3 regions of the Paenibacillus sp. FSL W7-1279 genome follow, and region 2 is predicted to be linked to each of the others. Evidence: riboswitches for the same ligand, from Rfam matches in the RefSeq annotation. Region 2 holds a riboswitch; each other region holds the start of a gene.

Region 1 (4,197 bases), 180 kb from region 2:
GATATAAGCGGCGAGAGCCGCAACAAGCAGCGACCGGAGCGTATAGTGAATCCGTATCCTCAAACTGGACTTCATCCTCCCAATCACCTCCAATCTCAAGCGGATACCTGATGATCCTAAACGGTCCCGGTAATCTCGTTTGGTTTTTCGTCAATCTTTCATCCTTAGGCAGCTATCCACCCAAAAGAGCGTTGACGGCTACAGAGCCGATAAAGACAAGGGTCATTACCAGCAGGCTTAAACCGATCACGAATTTAGTCTTGAAGGTAGTCGACAGCATGAGTAAGCTTTTGAAATCCAGCATCGGGCCGAGCACGAGGAAGGATACGAGCGGACCTACGGTAAAGGTGTGCGTGAACGCCGATGCTACAAAGGCATCCGAAGTCGAGCAGAGGGACAGGATGAAAGCAAACCCCATCATGAACAGGTAAGAAGCGGTGGGACCGTTCCCCAATGCCAGCAGCTCTTCTCTAGGAATGAAGGATTGGATGCAGGCTGTCAGGAATGCGCCAAGAACCAGGTATTTGCCCATTTCGATCAATTCGTCTCCGGCGTGGACAAACAGGCTTCTCCAGGTTTTGGGATGCTCGTGCAGCTTGCGTTCACCAACGGCGGAATCTTGTTCGGAAAACTCTTGTAAGGAACGCTTGAGCGGGTTGTTCCTTGAAAAAACATAGACAAGCAAACCTACCGTTATCGCGACTGTAAAAGCCAGTCCCATCCGGCCGATCGTCACTTCGGGATGCGAACGGAAGGCCATGAACGTCGCAGCGAACACAATGGGGTTCAGGATAGGTCCGCTGAGAATAAAGGTTACAGCGATGTAGGCAGGCATCCCCTTAAGCATCAGCCTTCGGACGACCGGGATCATCCCGCATTCACAGATGGGAAACACGATCCCCAGCATGGAAGCGAACAGGACGCCGATGACCGGGTTTTTGGGCGTGATCCGACGCACCCACTGTTCTTTAACGAACAGCTGAAGAAGGGACGACAGCAGCACTCCAAGCAGCACAAAAGGAAGCGCCTCAAGGAAAATGCCCGTAAAAACCGTTTTTACCTGCTGTATGTCACGGCTTGATATTAGACTTGAATCGTTCTGCAGCCATATCGTCAAGACCGGTATCACGAAGACAAGCGGAATCATGAAGGGCAGCATTTTGAAGATTACCGGATATTTCATTCAAGGCCTCCTGGAGCGAATTGTTCTTAGGACATTCTATGCTTGTACCATCGGCAACATACTCGATTCTTGCAAATTAATCAAAAAGATTACGATTTAATAGGTGAACTTCATGACCGGTAGCGCGAAGTCCAAAGTCGTGGTATATTTAAAAAAGTTATCTGTGTGTTACTGGCGTAGCTTGGGGTACCAAGAGGGAGCACATAGGATCATATGCCGTACGCCTGGGCAAGAGGTAAGGAGACGATTAGTCGCCTTGCCTCTTTATGTTTTTAATACAATGGCGAAGGAGCGGATTAGCATGAGTAAGGAACCCGTAATTTTGGATGGAAAAAAGGTATCCGATGATATTAAGGCAAAGCTGGCGGTGAAGGTACAGGAATTGAAGCAGCACGGGATAACGCCTTGTCTGGCAACGATTCTGGTTGGCGATGATCCTGCTTCGGCGACCTATGTACGGATGAAGGGAAATGCTTGCGAGCGGCTTGGCATCATATCCAAGAAAGTGGTGCTGGAGACCTCGACCTCGACTGAGGATCTGATCGCCGCGATACAAGAGCTGAACGAGGATCCGAATGTCCACGGTATTCTGCTGCAGCATCCGGTGCCGCATCATATCGATGAACGGGCGGCTTTTGATGCCATAGCCATTGAAAAAGACGTGGATGGAGTAACCACGCTCGGTTTCTCGCAAAATGCGTTTGGTTTTGCCGATTATCCGTCTTGTACGCCTGCCGCGATTATTGCGATTATGGATTATTATGATCTGCCGATCGAAGGGAAGCATGCCGTGGTGGTCGGACGCAGTCCGATTCTGGGTAAGCCGGTATCGATGATGCTGCTCAATCGCAATGCTACCGTTACGATCTGCCACTCGAGAACGAGGAACCTCGGGGAGCTTGTGTCCCAGGCGGATATCGTGGTTGCGGCCGTAGGCAAACCTAATTTCATTCAAGGGAGCTGGATTAAGCCGGGTGCCGTTGTATTGGATGCCGGCTACAATAAAGGGAATATCGGCGACTGCGATTATGAAGCCTGCGCGAAGGTGGCATCTGCGATTACACCGGTACCGGCAGGTGTCGGCCCCGTTACGATTGCTACATTGCTGAAGCATACCGTCGAATCGGCCGAGCGAACCGTGCAAGCCTGAAGGAAAACCACAGACAATTTGCATATGAATTAAGATGCGCCCATGAATAAATCCCCTTCGAATCGGTTCATTCCTAGTAAGAGTCTGGAGCTTGGAAAAGATATGGCTCCTGCCATAATAGGCTTGGAGTCTCCATTTCACGGATGCCTGGACGTCATGGTATAGTTAGGAAAAAGCGAAAACGAAGGGGAGAGATTCATGCACAAACGAAACATGATCCATTGTGCTGCCCAACTAGGAGCTGTGGAGGAACAACTGTTCGTTGCAGCGCCGCAAGCGGCTCCCGGGAGCACCGAATGAAGAACACGATTGCAGATATTGCCAAAAAAGCCGGGGTTGCCAAAAGCACGGTCTCCCGTTTCTTGAACGGAGGTTCCGTCAGCAATGCAACACGCCAAAAAATTGAGCTGGTCATTCAGGAAACCGGTTATATTCCGAATTCGTTTGCACAGAGCTTGAAAGCGAAGAAAACCAGCATGATCGGCACCATTGTACCGCGTCTGGATTCATTCTCAGCATCGCAGACCGTTGCCGGCATGGACGAAGAATTAAGGAAACACGGTTATCAGCTTCTTATTATCAATGCAAGCCAGGACTTAACCAGGGAGATTGAAGCGCTGTATGATCTCGCCAGGCAAAAAATATCTGGCATTATTTTATTTGCGACTCAAGTGACGGATACCCATCTTGCCGCGATTCAAGAGATCGGCATCCCTGTCATCCTGTTAGGACAGCAGCATAAGGATGTTCACAGCATGATTTATAACGACTATGCCGCGGGTTATGACATGGGCCGGTATGTGCTGTCCAAGGGACATCGCCATATTGCCTATATCGGGGTGACGGAACAAGACGTTGCTGTCGGAGTTCAGCGGAAGGAAGGGTTTCTGAAAGCGGTAAGCGAGGATAGTGAGGCGAAAGCGGATCTCTATGAGAGTGGATTTAAGATGTCGGATGGTGTAAAGACCGCATGGTCCATTTTTGAGTCGAACCGAACGCTGCCAACTGCCGTGGTTTGCGCTACTGACAATATCGCGTTAGGCGTTATGAAAGCGGCTCATATGAAGGGCATTCAAATTCCGAACGAACTCTCCGTTACCGGATTTGGCGGATACGACGTAACCGAGGTGATTCATCCTGGATTGACAACGGTTAAATATGGATATTCCCAAGCGGGCCATCTCGCCGCACAGCATATAATGAAGCTGGTCAACGACGAGCCTGTGGATTTCCTGACGGTTATGAGCTGCGATATGATTCATCGCGAAAGCGTTGACAATCTAAAATAGGTATTTTATACTGAAAATAACGGAACCGGTTCCAATACTGCTTTTGCCTGGTATTGGAGCTGAGTTCATTATTTTTACTCCTGATTGGAACCGGTTCCACTACAGGTGAGTTAGGCTGATGTTCACGCATAGCATGATCAGTTAGATTTTTTTAGTAAGCCCATTTATAAGGAGAAGAGATATGGACAGAGAACTGAAATACCGACGCCTGGATCAGGCTTCTCCCGAAGAGCTTTCCTCCTTAAAGGAGAAAGTGAAATTAAGCGAATGGAGGCAGAGGTTTCACATACAGCCCATCATGGGCTTGCTGAATGACCCTAACGGGTTTTCTTATTATAACGGGGAATATCACTTATTTTATCAATGGTTTCCGCTGGGTACGTATCACGGCTTGAAATACTGGTACCATACATCCTCGAAAGACCTCGTGCATTGGCAAAACCAAGGCATCGCCATTGAACCTGGCCACCCGCAGGATGCTTATGGCGCTTACTCGGGCAGCGGAATCGTGAAAGACGACAAACTGTATCTGATGTATACCGGAAATGCCCGGGATGAGGAATGGAACAGGCAAT
Region 2 (4,197 bases):
ATCTTGAATACGAGAATAAATAACAGATCGAGTACGATATTCAGAATGCTTGCGACCACCAAGAATAGAAGCGGTGTCCGGCTGTCCCCAAGCGCTCTGAGCAGGTTCGCCAGCAGGTTGAACAGGACGGCTGCCCCAACACCCCAATTTATGACGATTAAGTACGAATAAGCATCATCCAGGATTTCTGCCGGCGTGTTCATCATGACGAGGACAGGCCTCGTGAATATGACACTCACAATGGTCAGGAAAACCGTGAATACAAGGCTAATCCATATACTCGTTCCCACGCTTTTGCGAACGCCCGCGATATCCTTGGCGCCAAAACGCTGCGCCGTTATGATGGATAAACCTGCCGTCAAGCCTTGGGCAAAGCCAATGACAAAAAACAAAATACTGCCGGTCGAGCCAACGGCCGCAAGTGCGTTCACACCAATGGTGCGCCCAACGATCAGGGTATCCGCCATATTATAAAATTGTTGAAAAATATTTCCGATTAAAAGCGGGATCGTAAACATGATGATCAGCTTGATCGGACTTCCTTGCGTCATGTCTCTCATGTAGATTCTCCTATGCCGTCACTAAACGTTCCTCTATATATTTATTAGATAATATAACGCTATAAAGCCTATAGAGCAGCGCCTTGAAAACATTATAATGGGTGAGGGTCGTTTGTATTCTTGTGTATCTTATCATGAAAGAACATAAATTTCTGCATATTTATCATCAAACCACTAACAAAACTAAGTCACTATGGTCAGAACGGTTCATACCGGGTTTTGATCCGCGAAATCATTTCAATGAAAAAAAGATCAACCGGTAAATCGGTTGACCTTTTTTCAGAAGATTATGGATGCACCACCCTAAGAATCGGTAATGATTAGGCTTCCTCAATAGCAAGTTCATCCAAAGCCTGCTTCGCACGCGAACGCGCTTCCTCTAATGTGCCGCCGGTTGACAACGCAACTGCGACCCGTCTTCCAACCTTGGTCACCGGTTTCCCAAAAATGCGCAGCTGCGTATTCGGAACAGCCAGTGCTTGCTCAGCACCGGTAATTGTGTAGTTCTCCAGCTCTCGCGCAGCTTTCAGCGGACGGCTGGCTCCCGGCGTTATCAATTCGATCTCCGGGATCGGAAAACCAAGAATGGCACGGACGTGAAGCGCGAACTCAGATAAATTTTGCGTCACCAGCGTAACCAAGCCGGTATCATGCGGTCGCGGAGACACCTCGCTAAAATACACTTTATCCGCAGCAAGAAACAATTCAACACCAAACAATCCATATCCGCCAAGCTCGTCGGTAATCGTCCTTGCAATATATTTAGCTTCCTCCATTTGCTCATCGGACATGTTGTGCGGCTGCCAGGATTCGATATAGTCCCCGCTCTCCTGAATATGACCGATTGGCGCACAGAAGCTTGTTCCATTGACGGAGCGAACGGTCAAAAGCGTGATCTCTGACTGGAACGTAATGAATTCCTCAATGATCACTCTGCCGTTCTGCACGCGGCCGCCTTCCATCGCGATGTTCCAGCAGGACTCGATATCCCCTTCGCAGCGGCATACACTCTGGCCTTTGCCTGAGGAACTCATCAGCGGTTTAATTACGCACGGAAAGCCCATATCCAGGACAGCCTGTTTAAATTCCTCATAAGTATCGGCAAATCGATAGCCTGCAGTAGGCAGTCCCAACTCCTCGGAAGCCAACCGGCGAATCCCTTCACGATCCATCGTAAGCTTCGCAGCTCTGGCAGTAGGAATAACCCGGTACCCCTCTTCCTCCAGTCTAACCAGCTCCGAAGTAGCGAGCGCCTCGATTTCGGGTACGATCAGGTCCGGCTTCTCCAGCTCGATGATTGCGCGTAATTTCTCCCCATCCAGCATATCGAGGACATGGCTGTGATCGGCAACATGCATGGCAGGAGCGTCAGCATAACGATCGACCGCTACGGTTTCAACACCCAGTCTCTGGGCCTCAATCACGACTTCTTTTCCGAGTTCTCCCGAACCTAGCAGCAGTATTTTCTTCGTTTTTAACATCGTTGTTTTATCCCCTTCTCGTAGTTTCAGAGACTTATAAAAAAGCAGAAAATAATAAAGAGGTAAGGGAAATAAGCTTCCCTTACCTCTGCCCAGGCGTACGGCCGTCGTCATCTATGTGCTCCCTCATGGTCCCCCATGCTACGCCAGTTACACATAAACCTATACATTGTTATTTAAATCATACTTAATCTTCCCGTTAATTGCAATATCACCGTAAGGCGACATTAGGATTTAGACTTCAGCATATCGATGGCATCCTTCAGCGATTGCGAAAGCCACTTCTTAGGGTGGATTTATCGCCAAAACGAGAAATTTCGTTATTGATCTATCGCTTTAAAGGATTGATGAATGATAGGGTCCAACATATAATATGGATAAATTCATTCCTGTCAGATATTTGAAAGGAGACTTGCTGTGCTGCCCTATTCCAACCCCAATCATGATTTTGCCTTTGAACAAGCCGTAATCGGAATGGCAATGATATCGCTTGATGGTTCGATTCTTAAGGTCAATTCGGCACTAAGTGATCTATTGGGATATTCACAGCAGGAGTTAACTGCCGGGGCGCCACAAGAAGATAGCAGCATTCGCGCCTTATTGAATCAAGTGGTTTGGAACGCAAGAGCCACTCAAGATCAACAGCAATCCATAACCCAGTTTGAATATGTTTACCACCATCCATCCGATCGTGAAGTATACCTCAGTGTACGTATCAGCGTTAAGGAGGAGCTGGCGCAGAATTTCCGTGGCTGCTTGGTACAGTTTGAAGATCGAACCTTGCTGAGACAACTTATGAAGCAGCTGGAGCTGAAGGAACAGAAGCTAAACGAGAAGGAAAATTCGTTTTTGCAGCTGTTGGAAGGACTCCCCTTATCCGTACTCATAACAAAAAAAGGCATTGTCCACTATGTTAATCCTGCCGCGCTCAGACTTGTTAATGCTGCGCATCCCCGTGACGTCCTCGGGATTTCAACCGACGTGGTAGTCGACGCATCGTACCATAACAAACTGATGAAACGCAGGGCAAAATATGCCGAGAGCGGAGAGATCGGAAGCGTCGATTATCGGATACGCTGTCTGGACGGGCAGGAGAAAATGGTCACGGGATTCACGTTGATCATAAATTATGAAGGCGAGAAAGCGGCCGTCGGAATCTTCAAGGACATCACAGAGCAGCAGATGGAAGAAGATCGCGTGATGCAATCCGAGAAGCTGACCACCGCCGGCCAGTTGGCCGCCGGCATTGCCCATGAAATTCGGAATCCCTTAACTTCGATTAACGGATTTGTAAAATTGCTGCGATCTGCGGAACGAAGCAACGAGCTCTATTTTGAAATCATTGAATCGGAGCTCAAACGCATCGAACTCATTGTCAATGAACTCCTGGTGCTCTCGAAACCGCAGAGCGTTCATGTCAGCGGACCCATCGACGTGTTTGCCATTATGGAACAGATCATTACCCTTATGAAGGTTCAAGCAGCCCTCAAAAATATCGAGATCATCCCTCATTATCCGATGGCACCGGTCTTCGTTCAGGGTGAAGTAAACCAGCTCAAGCAAGTGTTCATCAATCTGCTGAAAAATGCCATGGAAGCGATGAATCAAGGGGGAACCATTACCTTGGACATTTTGCACAACGCTCAAGAGGTTCGAATCATCGTGCAGGACGAAGGGATTGGCATGACGCAGGAACAAATCCAATCCCTGGGACAGCCCTTTGTTACGACCAAAGACACCGGGACGGGACTCGGACTGATGATTACCAAGAACATTATTCATAATCATGGCGGTACGATGAATGTAGAGAGCATACCCAATCATGGGACAACCTTTACGATCCATTTACCGGCTTTATAACGCATACATATTATCGGAATGGTGATGCCAGTTGATAACCGATGTAATAAAAGACTTCTCTGATTAGAAAAGGAACTTTGCTTCTCAGGCTCTGATACGCGCTCCGGGCTGCGGGCGAAGGATTGGCTTCCAATCCCATATCTTCCGCCATCATCATCGCCCGCTTCATATGCAGCGGGTCACTTACAATGAGGTAAGAGGACAGTCCTGCTGAATCTCCTACCTTATTGGCAAAGTGCAGATTCTGCTCCGTGATCGTCGAAGCCGTCTCGACAAGGATGTCACTCTCCGGAACA
Region 3 (4,197 bases), 2.6 Mb from region 2:
CGCTCGTTACGAACGGGCTGGTCGGATCAAACGGGATGGCATTCTTGTTCACGGTAATCCCGATGGAGTCCAGAACCTTCTCCGCGTCTTTGCCGGTGATGTCCAGATTACGGGTATCCACCAGCATCAGGTGGTTATCGGTTCCGCCGGAAACGATGTTCAGGCCTTCCTCGATCAGGGTATCGGCCAGCACTTTCGCGTTCTTCACGACATTCTCTGCATACGTCTTGAAAGACGGATCCAAGGCTTCGCCAAGCGCAACGGCTTTGGAAGCAATCACATGCATGAGAGGCCCGCCTTGGGAGCCGGGGAATACCGCTTTATCAATCGCTTGCGCCCAAGCCTTTTTGCACAGAATCATACCGCCGCGAGGTCCGCGAAGCGTCTTATGCGTCGTTGTCGTTACAAAATGGGCATGCGGAACCGGATTCGGATGAAGACCTGCCGCAACGAGCCCTGCAATATGAGCCATGTCGACCATGAACAACGCGCCTACGTCATTGGCGATGGCAGCCAGCTTTTCAAAATCAATAATGCGAGGATAGGCACTTGCACCCGCCACGATCAGACGAGGGCGATGCTTGAATGCCGCTTTGCGGACTTCGTCGTAATCGATAAGGAACGTGTCTTCTTGCACGCCGTAGGCAACGAAATTGTACAGAAGGCCGGAAGCGTTAACCGGGCTTCCGTGAGTCAAATGGCCGCCATGGGCCAGGTTCATGCCGAGCACGGTATCTCCAGGCTTCAGGGCTGCCAAATATACCGCCATGTTCGCTTGGGCACCGGAGTGCGGCTGAACGTTGGCATGCTCGGCTCCGAACAATTCTTTGGCGCGGTCACGGGCGATATCTTCCACGATATCCACACGCTCACAGCCACCGTAATAGCGTTTGCCAGGGTAGCCTTCCGCATATTTATTCGTCAGCACCGTCCCCATTGCTTCCATAACCGCTTCGCTGACAATATTCTCAGAGGCAATCAGCTCAATGTTGCTGCGTTGACGCTTCAGCTCCAAATCCATCGCTTCCAATACAGCCGGGTCACTCTTCCGCAAATGTTCCATCATGTTCATATCCTCCCATAATCCATCGTTATTTTTTCTTGCAAACTTAAAACTACAAGTAGTCATCATTGAAAAAGCGAGTTCTCATTCGAATCAATCGCACAGCGTGGAATCATCCCTCTGCTCGAGTCGGTACACCGCACGTTCTCCGCCGATCAGCTTGGGGCGGGTATAAGCCGCAGTTACGCGCGCCTCCCCGATATAACGCTCGGTCGGCCGGAATGGAACCGCCACTCTCCGCAAATGCATGCCGATCAGCGTCTCGCCGATATCGACACCCGCATGGGCTTCAATCGATTCCGCAAGGCAGGGCTCCTTCATGCTGCGGTAAGCTGCAGAAGCCATCGACCCGCCCGCACCCGGAATGGGAACTGCCGCCACTTCCGTCAAGCCCAGCCGCTCGAGCAGCTCGCGTTCCATGACAAGCGCACGGTTCAGATGCTCACAGCATTGATAGGCCACCGCGAAACCGAATTCCGCTTGAACCGCGGCAATGCCCTGGAGAAGCCGCTGCGCCGTTTCAAGAGCGCCACCCGTACCGATTCGGCGTCCAACCACTTCACTGGTGCTGGCTCCGATGACCAGCACTTTACCCGGGCCTAAATCGGCCGCTTCGGCCAGTTCGCGGACAATACGCGCTGTCTGTTCGTTCAAGGAAACCTTGGAGATATCCGTCATGACACAGTCCTCCCGATGATTTTTTCACAGAAGATGCTTCAATCCCATATCACGATAGCCGCAGCTGTATTACGCGTTCACTTATCGCGATTCATTCTTCAGGTAACGCTCCTCGATGGCCTTGATCTTGTTCACGCGGCCGACATGGCGCTCGCCATGACTAAAATCCGTCGTCAGCCATGCGCTGACGATTTCGGCAGCAAGTCCGGGACCGACGACACGCTCACCCAGCGCAATCACGTTGCTGTCGTTATGCTCGCGCGTCGCTTTAGCTGAGAACACATCATGTGTCAGCGCGCAGCGAATGCCCGGCACCTTGTTGGCCGCAATGCTCATGCCGATCCCCGTACCGCAGATCAGAATGCCGCGGTCCGCTTCACCCGAGACGACCTTCTCGCACACCGGAAGGGCATAATCGGGATAATCCACGGAGTCGGAACAGCCGCAGCCCAGATCCTCCACCTCGTGTCCAAGACCCCGAATGACTTCCACGATCTCCTCTTTCAGACGAATGCCGGCATGATCCGTACCCAATGCAATTTTCATCTATGAAAAACCCCCTCGTATGTTCGCTTTTGCGTTTTAGCTTGTTTCATTATAACCCAAATCGGGCGCAAAAGACGAAAAAAGAGCAGTCGGCGCACGTATTGTGCTCCAAATGCTCTTTGCCCAGGCGACCGGCCGTATATTCCGATGCTCCATCGTGGTTTCATCCACTTCGTCGCCAGTTACACCGGATCATTTGTTTTTCACCTTCATCTTAAAGCAATACCATGCGAAAGGCAAGTGGCTTTTTAGCCCAATGGCAGGCTTTATATCTCTAAAAGCTAGACTTAGTTATGCCGATCCGCTTCCAGCTTGTCCAAAAGACGGAACAACGCCGTCCGTATCTCTGCGGCCGTCGCTTCATATTCCTCCCGCGAGCCTCCAAAAGGGTCGGAGATATCGAAGCTCGGGATGCGCTGACGCAGCTCGATCAGACGCTCCCGGTCACGGTCGCTGACATCGTGGCCCAGAGATCTGGCCAGCTCAAGCGCTGCATACAGACTATCCTGCTCCCGCAGATCGTCCAGCACCCGGCGGTCATCCTCAACAAACTCTTTCAGCGTGTGCATCTTGTCTGCGGCGTGCGGGAACTGCCTTATAGCATACTGCTTATGCGACTGGGTCAGCGTCAGAATCAGATCCGCCCATTCCACCAGGTTCGCGGTCAACGGCTTGGACACCAAGCGTTCCTGGATATCCTGGTCTCGCAGGATGGATTCCGCATGATGGGACACCGGCATTCCGTCCACGGCCGAGACGCCGGCGGACTTCGTTTCCAGCGGAATGCCCCGTTGTTTGGCAAGCTTTCTCAGCATGCCTTCCGCCATTGGACTGCGGCAGGTATTTCCCGTGCAGACAAACAGTATATTTTTCACGGTCCGTTCCTCCCGTTCGTAGGTTCTTTGGGGCTATTGTAACAAATATTGCGTCAAAAAATAAACATGGTGCCAAAGATAACCAAAATCAGTCCGCCCAGCATTTCACCGTACTCCCCCAGCTTATTGCTTACCTGACGGCCAAGCAGCAAACCGAGAATGGACAGCAAACCGCCCACGACCCCGAAGGAAATTACGATTAACAGCACATCATCCACAAACATTCCGAGCGAAACGCCTACCGAGAAGGAGTCGATGCTGACGCTAAGCGAAAACAGCAGCATGCCTAAAAATGCGGTAGGATGTATTCGCTGCCCTTCTCCGCCCCGCAGGGCGTTATACATCATATGCCCGCCCAATAAAAGCAGCAGCCCGCCGGCAGCAAGCCCTGTGACGTGGCCCAGTAACATGCCAACGTAGCGGCCGGCAAATAAGCCCAGCAGCGGCATCAACATGTGAAACAACGCGATCATGAAGCTGATGCCCAGCATATGGCCTAAGCGCATACCGCCTCTCATTCCAACTCCGATTCCAAGCGAAAATGCGTCTAGCCCGAGTGCAACCGCCATCAGCAGAATCGCCGCAAGCTGTCCCGATTGGACAGACGCCTCCAGCATGCCCATTCCCCCAAGTCCCATGGTCTTGTACACCATATGCGGACAAGGGGTAAATGATGCCAACAGCGTTCATGCGGCAGCTTTAATTCACCTCGATGATGTGGTGTCCCGCGGCCTTCAGCAGCCGGTTCATGACGGCTGCTCCGAGGCCCTGCTCCGGGCACGCTTCGGCCAGGATGAAGGTTGCGCCTTCGTCATCGAACCGGCGCAGGCCGGCGTACAGCCGGCGGGCCGCTTCCTCCGGCGCGGCCAGGCTGCCGAGCGAGACGGCAACGTCCGCGCGGTAGTGACCGATGTGCTCGTCGAACGACAGCACGCCGGTCACCTCCCCGCGCCGGGCAGCCGCCTCAAGCTCGGCCGCGATGCGTGCCGAAACGGCGTCGGCACGCGGGCCCTGCACCACGCACATCGCACCCTT

Evidence for each region. Region 2 has a riboswitch for ZMP and ZTP ahead of purT (phosphoribosylglycinamide formyltransferase 2). Riboswitches for the same ligand answer to the same signal wherever they lie in the genome.
Region 1: linked by a shared signal. The riboswitch ahead of MKY82_RS20290 (tetrahydrofolate dehydrogenase/cyclohydrolase catalytic domain-containing protein) and the one ahead of purT (phosphoribosylglycinamide formyltransferase 2) in region 2 are both predicted to bind ZMP and ZTP.
Region 3: linked by a shared signal. The riboswitch ahead of rpiB (ribose 5-phosphate isomerase B) and the one ahead of purT (phosphoribosylglycinamide formyltransferase 2) in region 2 are both predicted to bind ZMP and ZTP.

Annotation. Positions count from the first base shown of each region.
Region 1 is NZ_CP150215.1:4,574,445-4,578,641, reverse strand. It holds gene MKY82_RS20300 (TIGR03943 family protein) at 1-75, opposite strand, end outside; gene MKY82_RS20295 (permease) at 173-1,183, opposite strand; ZMP/ZTP riboswitch at 1,341-1,420, shown strand; gene MKY82_RS20290 (tetrahydrofolate dehydrogenase/cyclohydrolase catalytic domain-containing protein) at 1,485-2,333, shown strand; gene MKY82_RS20285 (LacI family DNA-binding transcriptional regulator) at 2,630-3,622, shown strand; gene MKY82_RS20280 (sucrose-6-phosphate hydrolase) at 3,804-4,197, shown strand, end outside.
Region 2 is NZ_CP150215.1:4,399,243-4,403,439, forward strand. It holds gene MKY82_RS19440 (MATE family efflux transporter) at 1-560, opposite strand, end outside; gene purT (phosphoribosylglycinamide formyltransferase 2) at 881-2,041, opposite strand; ZMP/ZTP riboswitch at 2,125-2,205, opposite strand; gene MKY82_RS19450 (ATP-binding protein) at 2,459-3,901, shown strand; gene MKY82_RS19455 (YdcF family protein) at 3,912-4,197, opposite strand, start outside.
Region 3 is NZ_CP150215.1:6,973,083-6,977,279, forward strand. It holds gene glyA (serine hydroxymethyltransferase) at 1-1,066, opposite strand, end outside; gene MKY82_RS31640 (TIGR01440 family protein) at 1,157-1,741, opposite strand; gene rpiB (ribose 5-phosphate isomerase B) at 1,823-2,287, opposite strand; ZMP/ZTP riboswitch at 2,402-2,483, opposite strand; gene MKY82_RS31650 (low molecular weight protein arginine phosphatase) at 2,575-3,162, opposite strand; gene MKY82_RS31655 (manganese efflux pump MntP family protein) at 3,216-3,779, opposite strand; gene MKY82_RS31660 (L-threonylcarbamoyladenylate synthase) at 3,862-4,197, opposite strand, start outside.